DNA from 3 places in the Kitasatospora sp. NPDC056731 genome. Region 3 is predicted to be linked to each of the others. Evidence: riboswitches for the same ligand, from Rfam matches in the RefSeq annotation. Region 3 holds a riboswitch; each other region holds the start of a gene.
What was found. Region 3 has a riboswitch for cobalamin ahead of AB0R04_RS07540 (cobalamin biosynthesis protein). Riboswitches for the same ligand answer to the same signal wherever they lie in the genome.
Positions count from the first base shown of each region.

Region 1: linked by a shared signal. The riboswitch ahead of AB0R04_RS16845 (iron ABC transporter permease) and the one ahead of AB0R04_RS07540 (cobalamin biosynthesis protein) in region 3 are both predicted to bind cobalamin.
Region 2: linked by a shared signal. The riboswitch ahead of AB0R04_RS26370 (prenyltransferase/squalene oxidase repeat-containing protein) and the one ahead of AB0R04_RS07540 (cobalamin biosynthesis protein) in region 3 are both predicted to bind cobalamin.

Region 1 is NZ_JBFBNR010000014.1:14,161-18,848, forward strand. It holds gene AB0R04_RS16835 (ABC transporter substrate-binding protein) at 1-410, opposite strand, end outside; gene AB0R04_RS16840 (ABC transporter ATP-binding protein) at 433-1,197, opposite strand; gene AB0R04_RS16845 (iron ABC transporter permease) at 1,197-2,225, opposite strand; cobalamin riboswitch at 2,369-2,508, opposite strand; gene sodN (superoxide dismutase, Ni) at 2,597-2,992, opposite strand; gene sodX (nickel-type superoxide dismutase maturation protease) at 3,294-3,656, shown strand; gene AB0R04_RS16860 (CGNR zinc finger domain-containing protein) at 3,691-4,281, opposite strand; gene AB0R04_RS16865 (amino acid ABC transporter ATP-binding protein) at 4,395-4,688, opposite strand, start outside.
Region 2 is NZ_JBFBNR010000028.1:88,645-93,332, reverse strand. It holds gene AB0R04_RS26385 (enoyl-CoA hydratase/isomerase family protein) at 1-606, shown strand, start outside; gene mmsB (3-hydroxyisobutyrate dehydrogenase) at 603-1,535, shown strand; gene AB0R04_RS26375 (enoyl-CoA hydratase) at 1,532-2,308, shown strand; cobalamin riboswitch at 2,366-2,506, shown strand; gene AB0R04_RS26370 (prenyltransferase/squalene oxidase repeat-containing protein) at 2,604-3,677, shown strand; gene AB0R04_RS26365 (flagellar hook-length control protein FliK) at 3,708-4,187, shown strand; gene AB0R04_RS26360 (SMI1/KNR4 family protein) at 4,314-4,688, opposite strand, start outside.
Region 3 is NZ_JBFBNR010000005.1:205,285-209,972, forward strand. It holds gene AB0R04_RS07535 (cobyric acid synthase) at 1-1,507, opposite strand, end outside; gene AB0R04_RS07540 (cobalamin biosynthesis protein) at 1,504-2,472, opposite strand; cobalamin riboswitch at 2,580-2,712, opposite strand; gene AB0R04_RS07545 (alpha/beta hydrolase) at 3,020-4,132, shown strand; gene AB0R04_RS07550 (hypothetical protein) at 4,478-4,688, shown strand, end outside.

The DNA.
Region 1 (4,688 bases), on a different contig from region 3:
GGGGTGAAGCCGCGGCCCTCGTCGAAGCCGTAGTGCCAGCCGGCGAAGACCAGGTCGGCCTTGGCGCCCAGCACGATCTCCTTGGTGATCTCCTTCTTGGAGAGCCACGCGGTCTGCTGGTAGCCGTCCTTCCAGGCGACCTGGTCGACCCGGCCCTTGTCGTCGGGCATCACGTAGCCGGCCATCCGGTCGGCCAGGCCGAGGGCGAGCATCAGCTCGGTGATGCCGACGTCGTTGGTCACCGTCCGGGCGGGCTTCTGCGGGAAGGTGAGCTTGGTGCCGCAGTTCTCCACGGTCACCGGGTAGTGGGCGGAGGCGGCGGTGGCGTCGCCGCTCGGGGCGATCTCGGCGCCGCAGGCGGTGAGCCCGAGGGTGAGCAGGGCGGTGATGGCAACGGCCTTGGTGCGCACGGGGGTTCCTTCGGGGGGTGGGTCAGATCCGGTCGAAGAGCAGTTGGACGGCGCCGGTCACCGGGTGCCGGACGGGGGTGGCCCGGACGCCGAACACCTCGGCCAGCAGGGCGGGTCGGAGCACCTCGGCGGGCGGCCCCGAGGCGACGATCCGGCCGGCCCGCAGCACGTACAGCAGGTCGCAGTGGCCGGCCGCCAGGTTGAGGTCGTGCAGCGCGGTGAGCACCGTCGGGCCGGCTTCCCGGACCAGCGCCAGGACGTCCAACTGGTGGGCGATGTCCAGGTGGTTGGTGGGCTCGTCCAGCACCAGCAGCCGGGGCTCCTGGACCAGCGCGCGGGCGATCAGCACCCGCTGCTTCTCGCCGCCGGACAGGCTCAGGAAGCCCCGCCCGGCCAACTGCTCGACGCCGACCTTGCGCAGCGCCTCGGTGCAGCGGGAGTGGTCGTCCGCGCCCGGGCCGCCCAGGCCGCGCCGGTGCGGCAGCCGGCCCATGGCGACCACCTCGGCCACCGTGAAGTCGAACTCGGCGGAGTGCTCCTGGGGGAGCGCGGCCACCCGCCGGGCGGCCTCGCGCGCGGTCAGCGCGTGCAGGTCCGTGCCGTCCAGCAGGACGGCCCCGGCGGCCGGCCGCAGCGCCCGGTAGACGCAGCGCAGCAGCGTCGACTTGCCGCTGCCGTTCGGTCCGATCAGTCCGACCACCTGCCCGGCGGCGGCGTCCAGGGCGACGTCGTGGACCAGCCGGGCGCCGGCCAGCTCGACCGAGACGGAGTCCAGGGCGAGATCCATCAGCGGCCTCCGAAGGAATAGCCGCGACGGCGCATCAGCAGCAGGAAACAGGGCACCCCGAGCACCGCGGTGACCACCCCGACGGGCAGTTCGGCGGGCGCCAGCAGGGTGCGCGAGACGATGTCCACCCAGACCAGCAGCAGCGCCCCGGCGAGCGGCGCGACCAGCAGCACCCGGCGGTGCCCGGCGCCGACCAGCATCCGGGCCAGGTGCGGCACCATCAGCCCGACGAAGCCGATCGCCCCGCTGACGGCCACCACCGTGCCGGTGACGGCGGCGGTCACCACGAACAGCTCGCGGCGCAGCCGGTCCGGGTCCACGCCCAGCGAGGCAGCCGTCTCGTCGCCCATCGCGAGCGCGTCCAGCCGGCCGGCGGCGCAGGCCAGGTACGCCAGGCCGGCCAGCACGGTGGCGGCGGCGATCGGCACCGAGCCCCAGGTGGCGCCGCCGAGGCTGCCGAGCAGCCACATCATGGCGTCCCGGGCGGCCTCGCCGCGGGCGGCCGCGAAGACCATCAGCGCGGTGACGGCGGAGAAGCCGTAGGAGAGCGCGGTGCCGGTGAGCACCAGCCGCAGCGGGGTGAGCCCGTAGGCCGTCCGCGCCGCGAGGTAGACCAGCACCATGGCGACCAGCGCGGAGCCGAACGCGGAGGCCGAGATCGCCCACACCCCGAGCGAGGCGAAGGCGCCGAGCAGCAGTACCGCGTTGGCGCCGACGGCCGCGCCGGAGGAGATGCCGAGCACGAACGGGTCGGCCAGCGCGTTGCGCACCAGGGCCTGGACGGCGACCCCGGTGGCGGCCAGCCCGGCGCCGACCACGGCGGCCAGCACGGCGCGCGGCAGCCGGATCTCCCAGACGATCGCGTAGGCGGCGGCCTCCTCCGCCTCCAGCCGTCCGCCCGTCAGCCCGGCGGCCAGCAGCCGCAGGACGCGGGGCAGGCCGATCCCGGAGGCGCCCAGCGCCACGCCGCAGAGCAGCGAGAGCAGCAGGGCGGCGGCCAGGCCGACGGCGAGCGGGAGGGCGGGTATTCGGCGGTCGGGCGGGCTCGTTGCGCCACTGCCCGCGACTGCGGTGCTGCTCACGGTGCGCCTTGCCTCGGGCCGCGGGTGCGCGGGGGCGGCACCGGTCGGGCGCGGGCCCGGGCGCCATCCCCTCGCAGTCCACGGCGAGTTGTCGGGAGTTCAGCGGCCGGGGGCGATCGGGCTGGCGCGGCCCCGGGGGCCGTGCTCACCGTTGCGGGTCAGCGCCGGATTCACACCGGACTTCCCCCTCGGACGCCCTGGCAGCATAACAGCCACTCAGGCTAGGCAACCCTTACCGGGCTCGGATGGGGCGTGAACGCACGACCGCCCCCGTCCGGGCTCGCGGACGGGGGCGGTCGGGTGGCGACGCGTCAGGCTCAGGCCTGCTTGGTCTCCCAGAAGATCTTGTCGACCTCGGCGATCAGGTCCAGCAGGGCCTGGCCGGTGGCGGGGTCGGTGGACGCCTTGGCGGCCGAGGCGGCCTTCAGGGTGTCGTTGATCAGCTGGTGCAGCTGCGGGTACTTCTCGAAGTGCGGGGCCTTGAAGTAGTCGCTCCACAGCACCGAGATGTGGTGCTTGACGGCCTCGGCACGCTGCTCCTTGATGATCAGGGCGCGGGTGCGGAAAGCCGGGTCCTCGTTGGCCTGGTACTTCTCCTGGGTGCCCTTGACCGACTCGGCCTCGATCCGGGCCTGCGCCGGGTCGTACACGCCGCAGGGCAGGTCACAGTGGGCGTGGGCGGTGGCGCGCGGTGCAAACAGACGAGAGAACATGGGAGTCCTTCCTTAGATCGTCTTCCCGCGCCCGAGATTACCCTTCCGCCCCCGGGGTTTCGCGATCGGGCGGTGGGCCTAGGGCAAAAGGCGGACCCGGAACCGGGGTAATCCGGACATCGAACGGATCGAACGGGGTGACGGTCCGTACGGCAGACTGGGACCGGTCGGTCCGGGAGGAGGAGTCGTGGCGCGGAGCACGGAACCAGCGGGCACGGAACCGGCGGGCACGGAACCCCGGGGGCGGGGCCGGGGCGGCGGCGCGGTGCCGTTCGGGCTGGTCGACGTGGCGGGCCCGTCGATGGTCCCGACCCTGCGCGAGGGCGACCAGTTGCTGGTGCGCTACGGCGCGCCGATCCGGCCCGGCGCGGTGGTGCTCTTCCGGCACCCCTTCCAGCAGGACCTGCTGGTGGTGAAGCGGGCCGCCGAGCGGCGTCCGAGGGGCTGGTGGCTGCTGTCCGACAACCGGCCGGTGGACAGCGACAGCCGCAGCTACGGCCCGGTCCCGGACGAACTGGTGCTCGGCCGGGTGCTGCTGCGGCTGCGCCCGCGCCCGGCCTGGCTGGCGCCGGGGCGGCGGCTGGAGCGGCTGCTGCTGAGCACCCGGCTGGCCCGGGTGCCGGGCCTGGCCCGCCGCCTGGGCGTCTGGGCGGAGCAGCTCTGACCCCCTGGGCCCTGCTCTGTCTGCCAGGCCCGGCCTAGCCGGCGGCGCCGAGTGCCGCGGCCTCGGCCTCCTGGCGCTTGCGGGCCCGGTACGCGGCGACGTTGGCGCGGGTCGCGCAGCGGTCCGAGCAGTAGCGGCGGGAGCGGTTGGTCGAGGTGTCCAGGTAGGCGTTGCGGCAGGGCGCGGCCTGGCAGATGCCGAGCCGGTCGGCGCCCAGTTCGGTCAGGTGGACGGCCAGGCCCATGCAGGCGACCGCGCTGAAGTGCGCGGTGGCGGTCGGCGAGTTGTCGGCCAGGTGAAGGTGCCAGCGCGGCCGGCCGGCGTCGTCCAGGTAGTCGTGCCCGGAGACCAGCGGGCTGACCGGGTACTCCATTAGCAGGCTGTTCAGCAGGTCGACGCCCCGGATCTCGTCGCCCTCGGCGGCGGCCTCGAAGACCCCGCGCAGCCTGGTCCGCACCGCCCGCAGCCGGGGCAGGTCGGACTCGTCGGCCTGTGCGGCGGCCCGCGAGGAGTCGGAGAACAGGCCGCGCACCGCGTCCACGGACGTCAGCGTGTCGGTGCCGCGTTCGGGCTCCTCGGTGTTCACCAGCCGAACGGCGAGATCGGCGTACGAGGCGAGCTCCACGGAGGTCCTTCCAAAAGGTCGGTAACGGGCTGATTGCGTCCAGCCTATTACCTGGGTGGGGAAAACGTCGGCGCCCGGCAGGAGCAGCCTGCCGGGCGCCGGTCGGTACGGTTCTACAGCACCTTGGAGAGGAAGGCGCGGGTGCGCTCGTGCCGGGGGTCGGTGAGCACCTCGCGGGGGTTGCCGGACTCGACCACCACACCGCCGTCCATGAACACCAGCGCGTCGCCGACCTCGCGGGCGAAGCCCATCTCGTGGGTGACGACCACCATGGTCATGCCCTCCTCGGCGAGGCCGCGCATGACGTCGAGGACATCGCCGACCAGTTCGGGGTCGAGCGCCGAGGTGGGCTCGTCGAACAGCATCAGCTTGGGCTTCATGGCCAGCGCGCGGGCGATCGCGACGCG
Region 2 (4,688 bases), on a different contig from region 3:
GCCCTCGCCCCCGGCGAGCTGGGTACCCACCTGGCCCTGACCGCGGGCTCCGTCGGCGCCGCGGACGCGCTGCTCTGCGGCCTCGCCGACCACTTCGTCCCGGCCGAGCGGCTGCCCGCGCTGCTGGACGACCTGGCCGAACTCCCCGTGCACGACGCCCTCGAACGGAACGTCGGGCCCGCACCGGCCGGCGTGCTGGACGGTCGGCGGGCGTGGATCGACCACTGCTACGGGGCCGACACCGTGGAGGAGATCCTCGACCGCCTGCGGGACAGCGGCGAACCGGAGGCCAAGGAGGCCGCGGACCGGATCGCCGCCAACTCGCCCGCCGCCGTGAAGGCCACCCTCGCCGCCCTGCGCCGGGCCCGCACCCTCGGCCCGCTGGAGGCCGTCCTCGACCAGGAGTACCGGACCTCCTGCGCGGCGCTCTCCACGCCGGACCTGGCCGAGGGGATCCGCGCCCAGGTGATCGACAAGGACCGCTCCCCGCGGTGGAACCCGTCGACGCTGAGCGCCGTCGAGCCCGCCACGGTGGCCCGCTACTTCGCCCCGCTCGGCGACCGGGAACTCGGCCTGGCCCCCACCACACCCCTGGAGCGCTGGTGACCCACCGCAACGGATTCAACGGAGTCAACGGATTCAACGGAGTCATCGGATTCATCGGACTCGGCAACATGGGCGGCCCGATGGCCGCCAACCTCGCCACGGCCGGACACACCGTGACCGGTTACGACCTGGCGCCCGAGGCACTGCGGCGGGCGTCCCGGACGGAGAGCGGCGTCCGTCCGGCGCGGTCCGCGACCGAGGCGGTGCGGGAGGCCGACGTCGTCATCAGCATGCTGCCGGCCGGCCGGCACGTGCTGGCCGCCTACGCGGACCTGCTGCCCGCCGCCCGCCCGGGAACGCTCTTCGTCGACTGCTCCACGATCGACGTCGCGGACGCCCGGGCGGCGCACGACCTCGCCGTGCACGCCGGGCACCGGGCCGTGGACGCGCCGGTCTCCGGCGGGGTGGTCGGCGCCACGGCCGCCAGCCTCACCTTCATGGTCGGAGCCGCCGAGCCGGACTTCGAGGCGGCCCGGCCCGTGCTGGAGGCGATGGGCCGCAAGGTCGTGCACTGCGGACCCCCCGGAGCGGGGCAGGCCGCGAAGATCTGCAACAACATGATCCTGGGCATCTCGATGATCGCGGTCAGCGAGGCCTTCGTGCTCGGAGAGAGCCTCGGACTCAGCCACCAGGCCCTCTACGACGTCGCCTCGACCGCCTCCGGCCAGTGCTGGGCGCTCACCACCAACTGCCCCGTCCCCGGGCCGGTGCCGACCAGCCCGGCCAACCGCGACTACGCGGCCGGGTTCGCCGCCGCCCTGATGGCCAAGGACCTCGGCCTCGCCGCCGGAGCCGCCGAGGCCGCCGGCCTGCCCACCGAACTCGGACGCAGGGCGGCACAGCTGTACGCGGACTTCGCGCAGGCCGACGACGGCGCCGGCCTGGACTTCTCGGCGATCATCACCACCCTGAGGGAGGACGGCAAGTGACCGGCTACGAGACGATCCTGGCCGAGCGCAAGGGCCGGGTGGGGCTGATCACGCTCGACCGGCCCAAGGCGCTCAACGCGCTCAGCACCCTCCTGATGAACGAAGTCGTGCAGGCGGCAACGGAGTTCGACCGGGACCCGGAGATCGGCTGCCTGGTCATCACCGGCTCGGAGAAGGCCTTCGCGGCCGGCGCCGACATCAAGGAGATGCAGTCCCTCGACTTCGTCGACGCCTACCTCGGCGACTGGTTCGCCGCCTGGGACCGCTTCGCCGCGCTGCGCAAGCCCGTCGTGGCGGCCGTGGCGGGCTACGCGCTGGGCGGCGGCTGCGAGCTGGCGATGCTGTGCGACGTCCTCCTGGCGGCGGACACCGCGAAGTTCGGGCAGCCGGAGATCAAGCTCGGCGTCATCCCCGGCATCGGCGGCTCGCAGCGGCTGACCCGGGCGGTCGGCAAGGCGAAGGCGATGGAGCTCTGCCTGACCGGCCGGATGATGGGCGCCGAGGAGGCCGAGCGGGCCGGCCTGGTCTCCCGGATCGTCCCGGCGGACCAGCTGCTGGCCGAGGCCCTGACGGTGGCCGAGACCGTCGCGGCGATGTCCACCCCGGCGGCGGTCATGCTCAAGGAGAGCGTCAACCGCTCGTACGAGACCACGCTCGCCGAGGGCGTCCGCTTCGAACGGCGCCTGTTCCACGCCACGTTCGCCACGGCGGACCAGAAGGAGGGCATGGCGGCCTTCGCCGAGAAGCGCCCGCCGGAGTTCCTCAACCGCTGACGGTCCGAGCGGTTCGCGGCGCGATGTGGCGGACGATCCCTTGACCGGATCTTCTCCGTATCGCCATGATGAGCCGTCAAGTTGTGACTCCGCCGCTGGGGGAAGTCCGGTTCGAATCCGGCGCTGACCCGCAACGGTAGGCCGCCGGCTCCACGCCGGCGGCGAGCCCGAGTACCCGGCGGCGGAGGTGTGTCGTCCCCTCCTCCCGTCGTGGTCTGCGGGCCGGAGCTCCGAGGGCTGCCCGGCTGTTGCCGCCGTCCTCCGGGCCCCTGCGTGCGGGCCCGGAAAGGCACCCATGCCCACGCTCCGCCGCACTCTCGGTCTGCTCGCGATACCCGCCCTCGCGCTCGCCACCGTCCTCCCGGCGGCCGCTGCCGCCCAGGCCGCGCCTGTTGTCGCGACCTCGTCCCCGACGATCCGCCCCGATGCCGCCGCCGGCGGCTGGCTGGCCCGTCAGCTCGTCGACGGCGACCACTTCGAGTCCGTCTTCAACGGCACCGCCTACCCCGACCAGGGCCTGACCATCGACGCCGTGCTGGCCTTCGCCGCCTCGCGCAGCTCCGACCAGGCCGCCACGAAGGCCACCGCCTGGCTGGCCAAGCCCGAGATCATCACCGGCTACCTCGGCGACGGCACCACCGAGGCCTACGCGGGCGCGACCGCCAAGCTGCTGCTCGCCGTCGAGGTACGCGGCGGGAACCCGACGGCCTTCGGCGGCGTCGACCTGCCCGCCCGGCTGCGCTCCCTCCAGACCGCCGACGGCCGGTTCTCCGACCGCTCGCAGTGGGGCGACTACAGCAACGCCTTCGGCCAGTCCCTGGCCCTGATCGCCCTGCACCGCACGGCCGGCGGCGCCCCGGCGGCCGCCGTCGACTTCCTCGCCAACAGCCAGTGCGCGGACGGCGGTTACCCGCTCTCCTTCGGCCAGGCCACCTGCACCAGCGACCCGGACGCCACCGCGCTCGCCGCCCAGGCCCTGGCCGCGACCGGCCGCACCGCCAAGGCCAACGCCGGGCTCGGCTGGCTGACCGCCCACCAGAACGCCGACGGCGGCTTCCCGGCCGCCGGGGCCGCCGCGTCCAACGCCAACACCACCGGCCTCGCCACGCAGGCACTGCTGGCCGGCGGACGCTTCGGGGCCGGACTCAAGGGCTGGAGCAGCCTGGTCAAGCTCCAGCAGGGCTGCTCCGCCGACCCGGGCGTGCGCGGGGCGGTCGCCTACGACGCGACCGGCTTCAACCCGGCCACCGGCGCCCGGGCCACCGCGCAGGCCGTCCTCGGCCTGGCCGGCACCCCGCTGGCCACCCTCTCCGCCACGGGTGCCCGCCCGGACGCGCCCGTGCCGGCCTGCCCGGCGACCACCCACTGACCACCCGCTGACCCCGAGAGGAGAGCTCCGATGACCGACACCCTGGCGCCCGCGCGCCCGGCCCGCCGCACCCTCGGCTCGATCGCCGCCGCCGCTGCCCTCACCGCCGGCCTGCTCGGCGCCTCCGCCGTCCAAGCCCCGCAGGCGCAGGCCGCCGCCTGCGACGGCACCACCGGCGTCACCGTCGTGGTCGACTCCACCGCCGTCGGCGGCGGCATCCAGACCGGCTGCGCACCCGGCGACCCGGCCAGCGGCCTGGCCGCGCTGACCGGCGCCGGGTTCGCGTACACCTTCCACCCGCGCTACCCGGGCTTCGTCTGCACCATCAACGCCCTGCCGACGACCTGCACCAACCCCACCGGCAGCGCCTACTGGTCGTACTGGCACGCCCAGCACGGCGGCCCCTGGTCGTACAGCAACCTCGGCGCGGGCAGCTACAACCCGGCACCCGGCGACGTCGAGGGCTGGTCCTTCGGCGCCGGCGCCCAGCCGGGCGTCCCCGCCCCCTGATCTCCGGCGGCGTACTGGTGCCCCGGCCCCTCCGGAAGGGGGGCCGGGGCACCGGCGGTACGGCTGTTGCGTGATGTTCGGCGCCGCCGGGCGAGGGAAGGCGAATGCCAGGTCGGCGGATCACCGTCACCTGGCCCAGGGCATTTCCGTCGACCCGGTGGGCCGGTACCAGGTGATGCCCCACTCCGCGCCCCAGTCCTTGCCGGTCCAGTCGTAGGCGGGTGTCCAGAGTGGCCGGGCCGGTTGAGGTCCCCACTCCTCCGGGTCCGGGCGCACCAGCAACTCGTCCTCATGGGCGTAGCCGCCGGTGAGTACGGTCGCCACGAACTCCGCGAAGCCGCCGTCGAAACGGTCGAGCGCACCGTCGTCGACGCCACCGAAGTCGCAGAAGACGGCCACCGGCCACTGCTCCGGGTCCGGGCCGTCGGTCAGCCAACAGCAGTAGTTGTGGTTGCTGTTCATGCCCCAGGGCAGCAGCCCGCCCGGGTCCGGGAACACAGG
Region 3 (4,688 bases):
GGAACGGCAGCGATCCGGCCGCCGGCACCCCGCCCTCGATCAGCTTCCACAGCGCGTCGGTGTCCGCGTGCTCCTCGATCAGGTCGCCCAGCCGGTCCAGCCGGGCCTCGCGCGCCTCGGCGAACGAGGTGTCCGGCGCCGGCACGAACGCCCGGCCCGCCAACGCGGCGACCTCGCGCAGGAGTTCACGACGGAAGCCGTCGTTCTCCAGCGCGCCGTGCCAGGTCGTGCCCCACACCGGGCCGACCCGGCAGCCGTCCAGGCCGCGCCCGTCGTCATCGGAGAAGAACGGCTCGCCCCCCTCCACGGCCACCACCCCGTGGTGGATCTCGTACCCCTCGACCCGCTGCCCGTACGCCGTGCCGACCGGCCGCGCCAGCACCTTCTCGGCGCCGAACCGCACGTGCGTCGGCAGCAGGCCCAGGCCCTCGACCGAGCCGGCCCCGGACTCCACCTCGTCCTCGATCCCGCGCGCCAGCATCTGGTAGCCGCCGCACACCCCGAGGACCGGCAGCCCGGCCGCCGTCCGCGCCTTCAGCGCCGGCTCCAGGCCGCGTTCGCGCAGCCAGGCCAGGTCGGCCACGGTGGCCCGGGTGCCGGGCAGCACCACCAGGTCGGCGTCGGCCAGTTCCTCCGGCCGGGTCACCCAGCGCACCAGCACGCCGGGCTCCTGCGCCAGCGCGTCCAGGTCGGTGAAGTTCGACAGCCGGGGGAAGCGCACCACGGCCACCCGCAGCACGTCCGCCCCGAGCGGGCCGCGGCCGTCGACCCGGTCCACCACCGTGGACAGGTCCAGCGAGTCCTCGGCGTCCAGCCACAGGCCCGGCAGCATCGGCAGGGTGCCGAGCACCGGACGGCCGGTCAGCCCGTGCAGCATCTCCAGGCCGGGCGCCAGCAGCCGCGCGTCGCCGCGGAACTTGTTGACGAACCAGCCCGCCACGTGCCGCTGGTCCTGCGCCGACAGCAGCGCCAGCGTCCCGTACATCGCCGCGAAGACGCCGCCGCGGTCGATGTCCCCGACCACCACCACCGGCAGCCCGGCGGCCGTCGCCAGGCCCATGTTGGCGATGTCCCGGTCCCGCAGGTTGATCTCGGCGGGCGAACCGGCGCCCTCGCAGACCACCACCTCGTAGCGGCGGCGCAGATCCGCCAGGCACTCCAGCGACCGTTCCAGCAGGACGGGCTTGCGCTCGCGGTAGTCCAGCGCGCCCACCTCGGCGACCGGCCGGCCCAGCAGCACCACCTGGCTGCGGCCGTCCGCGCCCGGCTTCAGCAGCACCGGGTTCATCGCCGCCTCCGGCTCCACCCGGGCCGCCTGCGCCTGCATCGCCTGCGCCCGGCCGATCTCGGCGCCGTCGGCGGTGACGAAGGAGTTCAGCGACATGTTCTGCGCCTTGAACGGCGCGACCCGCACCCCCTGCCGGGCCAGCCAGCGGCAGATGCCCGCGGTCACCACGCTCTTGCCCGCGTCCGAGGTCGTCCCGGCGACCAGCAGTGCGTTGCTCATGCCCTTCCCCTCCACCGTGTCATCAGCAAGCGCAGCGCGACGTGCCCCGCGACCGTCGTACCCAGGGCCAGCGCGCCCACCCGCCGGGAGAGCACGCAGGCCCGCTCGATGTCGTCCACCGTCACCGGGCGCAACTCCGCGCCCAGCACCGGCCGGTGCTCCACCCGCTCCCCGTACTGGAGGGTCCCGCCCAGCCGGACGCCCACCGCGCCCGCGAAGGCCGCCTCCGCCTGGCCCGCGTTCGGGCTCGGGTGCGCCGAACCGTCCCGCCGCCAGACCCGCCAGGCCGTTTTCGGCTGCGGCGCGGCGGCCACCGTGAGCAGCGCCGTCAGCCGGGCGCCCGGCCAGCCCGCCACGTCGTCCAGCCGGGCCGAGGCCCAGCCGAACCGGGCGTACCGCGGCGAGCGGTGGCCGACCATCGCGTCCAGCGTGTTCACCGCGCGGAACGCCAGCAGCCCCGGCGTGCCCGCCAGCGTGCCCCAGACCAGCGCGTTCACCACGGCGTCCGCCGTGTTCTCGGCGACCGACTCGACCACCGCGCGGGCGATCTGCGGCCCGTCCAGCGTGCTCGGATCCCGCCCGCACAGGTGCGGCAGCCGTTCCCGCGCGGCCGTCAGGTCGCCCGTGGCCAGCGACCGGCCGATGGTGCGCGCCTCCCGGGTCAGCGAGGTGCCGCCCAGCACCGTCCAGGTAGCGGCGGCCGCCAGCGCGGCCCGGCCCAGCGGACGCCGGCCCACCGTACGGTCCAGGGCCACCGCGCCGGCCGCGACCGCGCCCACGCACAGCGCCGTGTACCCGGCGCCGGCCACCCGGTCGTCCTGCCACACCCGCCGCTCCAGCCGGGTCGCCGCGCCGCCGAACACGGCCACCGGGTGGCCGCGCCGGGGGTCGGCGAAGCGGGCGTCCGCGGCGAAGCCCGCGGCGGCGCCGAGCGCGAACGCGGCGGCGCGGGTCAGCGGGCGCACGGCGGGTTCGGCGGAAGGCCGCGTGGGGTCCGGCGGGTCGGGGCAGCCTGCATCGCGTGCGTGTCCTCACTCAGGGTCCGCGCCCTGGATCGACGTACCGGGGGCGAGAGTCTCCTGGCTTCCGGGTCGGACGCACCCCCGGGCCTTCCAGCGGCTTCTGACGGTCCGCCGTGGCAATGTTCCGAGCGTGCTCCCCGGTGACAGTGGCGGGACCGCGCCGGACTCGCACCGGCTTCCTCTGCATGCCTCCGTTTGGCCCCAGGATCCCATCACGCGGCCGAACCGGGAGTCAACCGAGGTCACGGAGGGGTTGGTCACACCTCGGAGCCCCGTCGCCGGTGCCGTTCTCGCCCGCCCCGCCCGACGCCCCGCCCGCCCGAGGCCCGCCCCGCCCGACGCCCCGCCGTGACCCGGACGGCCCAGCCCGGTGGCCGCCCGCGCGGCCCCCCGGTGAACTGGTGCCCGAACACCGTCCGAGCAGCGCCCGGACACCGCCCGGACACCGTCCGGTCCAAGACCAGCCAAGACCAGCAGAGCGGGGAGCGATATGCGTTGGGGAACCGCGGCCGTCGTGGCGGCCGCCGTCGTCGGCGCCGGGGCCGCCGTCCTGGTGATCGGCCGTCGGGCCTCCGAACGGCTGGTCCACCCGGCGAGCGCCGTCCGGGAGTCGGGCCCCGTCCTGGTGCGGAGCCTCGCCGCGGGCCGGATCACCTTCAACCGCCGCCCCGAGAGCCTGCGCCCCGGCCGCTGGGCCGTGGAGTGGGACGACCACGGCCACGCCGTCGTCGAGGACGTCCTGCACAGCGACGAGAACGGTGTCACCCGCCGCCTCGTCCGCGCCGACCGGGGCACCCTCACTCCCGGCACCGAGGTCCGCTTCACCCCCCGCGTCCACCTCGGCGACCCCACGGAGGCGCTCGGCCTCCCCTTCACCGACACCGCCGCCGACGGCGAACTCGGCGCCCTCCCCGCCTGGCGCCTCGACGGCAAACGCGGCACCTGGGTGATCCTCGTCCACGGCCCCGGCGCCGACCGGCAGCAGACCCTCCCGGTCCTCCCCGTGCTCGACCGCCTCGCCCTGCCCGCCCTCGCCGTCACCTACCGGGGCGACCAGGGCGCCCCCGCCTCGCCGGACGGGCTCGGCCACTTCGGCGAGACCGAGTGGCGCGACGTCGAGTCGGCGGTCCGGCTCGCCCTCGACAGCGGCGCCGGCCGGGTCATCCTGTACGGCTGGTCCCTCGGCGCCACCATGGCCCTCCAGACGGCCTCCCGCTCCGCCTGGGCCCATGCCATCAGCGGTCTCGTCCTGGACTCGCCGGTCCTCGACCTGCCCGCCACCGCCCGCCGCGGCGCCGCCCGGGCCGGCTACACCGGCGCCGCCGCCGAGCTCGGCGCCCTCGCGGCCGAGGGCCGCACCGGCGTCGACCTCGCCGACTTCAGCCGCATCGCCGAGGGTGCCGACCTGCGCGTCCCCACCCTCCTCCTGCACAGCCCCGACGATCAGGTCGCCCCGTTCCGCGCCGCCGAGCGCCTCGCCGCCGCCCGCCCCGGCGTGGTCAGCCTCCGGCCTTTCCCGGGCGCCGACCACACCACCCTCTGGAACTCCGCCCCCACCCACTACACCGAACTCCTCCGCCGCTGGCTCACCCCCCTTCTCTGAACCCAGCCCCCCCGCACGAGAAGTCACACCGACAGGGCCTCTGTACGAAACCCGGACCTCACCCGTCAGCCACGGAGTGTGACCGGTCGGGCGGGTAGCGCGACCGCCGCCGCAAGGGTTGAGCCGGGATGGCATGCCCCCGCCACCTGTTTCCGGCCAGGCGGTTTGCCTCTGTTGCCCGATTGTTGCCCGATCTTGGGGAGGCGCCGTCGACGGCCGCCCGTCCGTACAGCCAACCGGATGTGACAGAAGGCCGGTACAAGGGGAAGACTGCTCGACGTGACGTCTCGGAATCCGCGCGACCGTGATGCCCCGCTCCCTCCGACGATCGGTACTGGTGCGACGGTGACCCGTCTCCCCGGTACGGCCCACCGGCCCGCCGCCGGCAAGCCGGGCGGGGCCGGGGTACCCCGCCGACGAGGGCCCGCTGCGGCGCCCGGTCGGGGGAGGGTTCCCGTACCGGAGGGCTTCCCCGCGCCGGCCGAGCTGGCGCCGCTGGCCCGCCGGATGCTGGTGGACGCCGTCCGGATCGCCCGCTGGGCGGGAGACCTGGAAG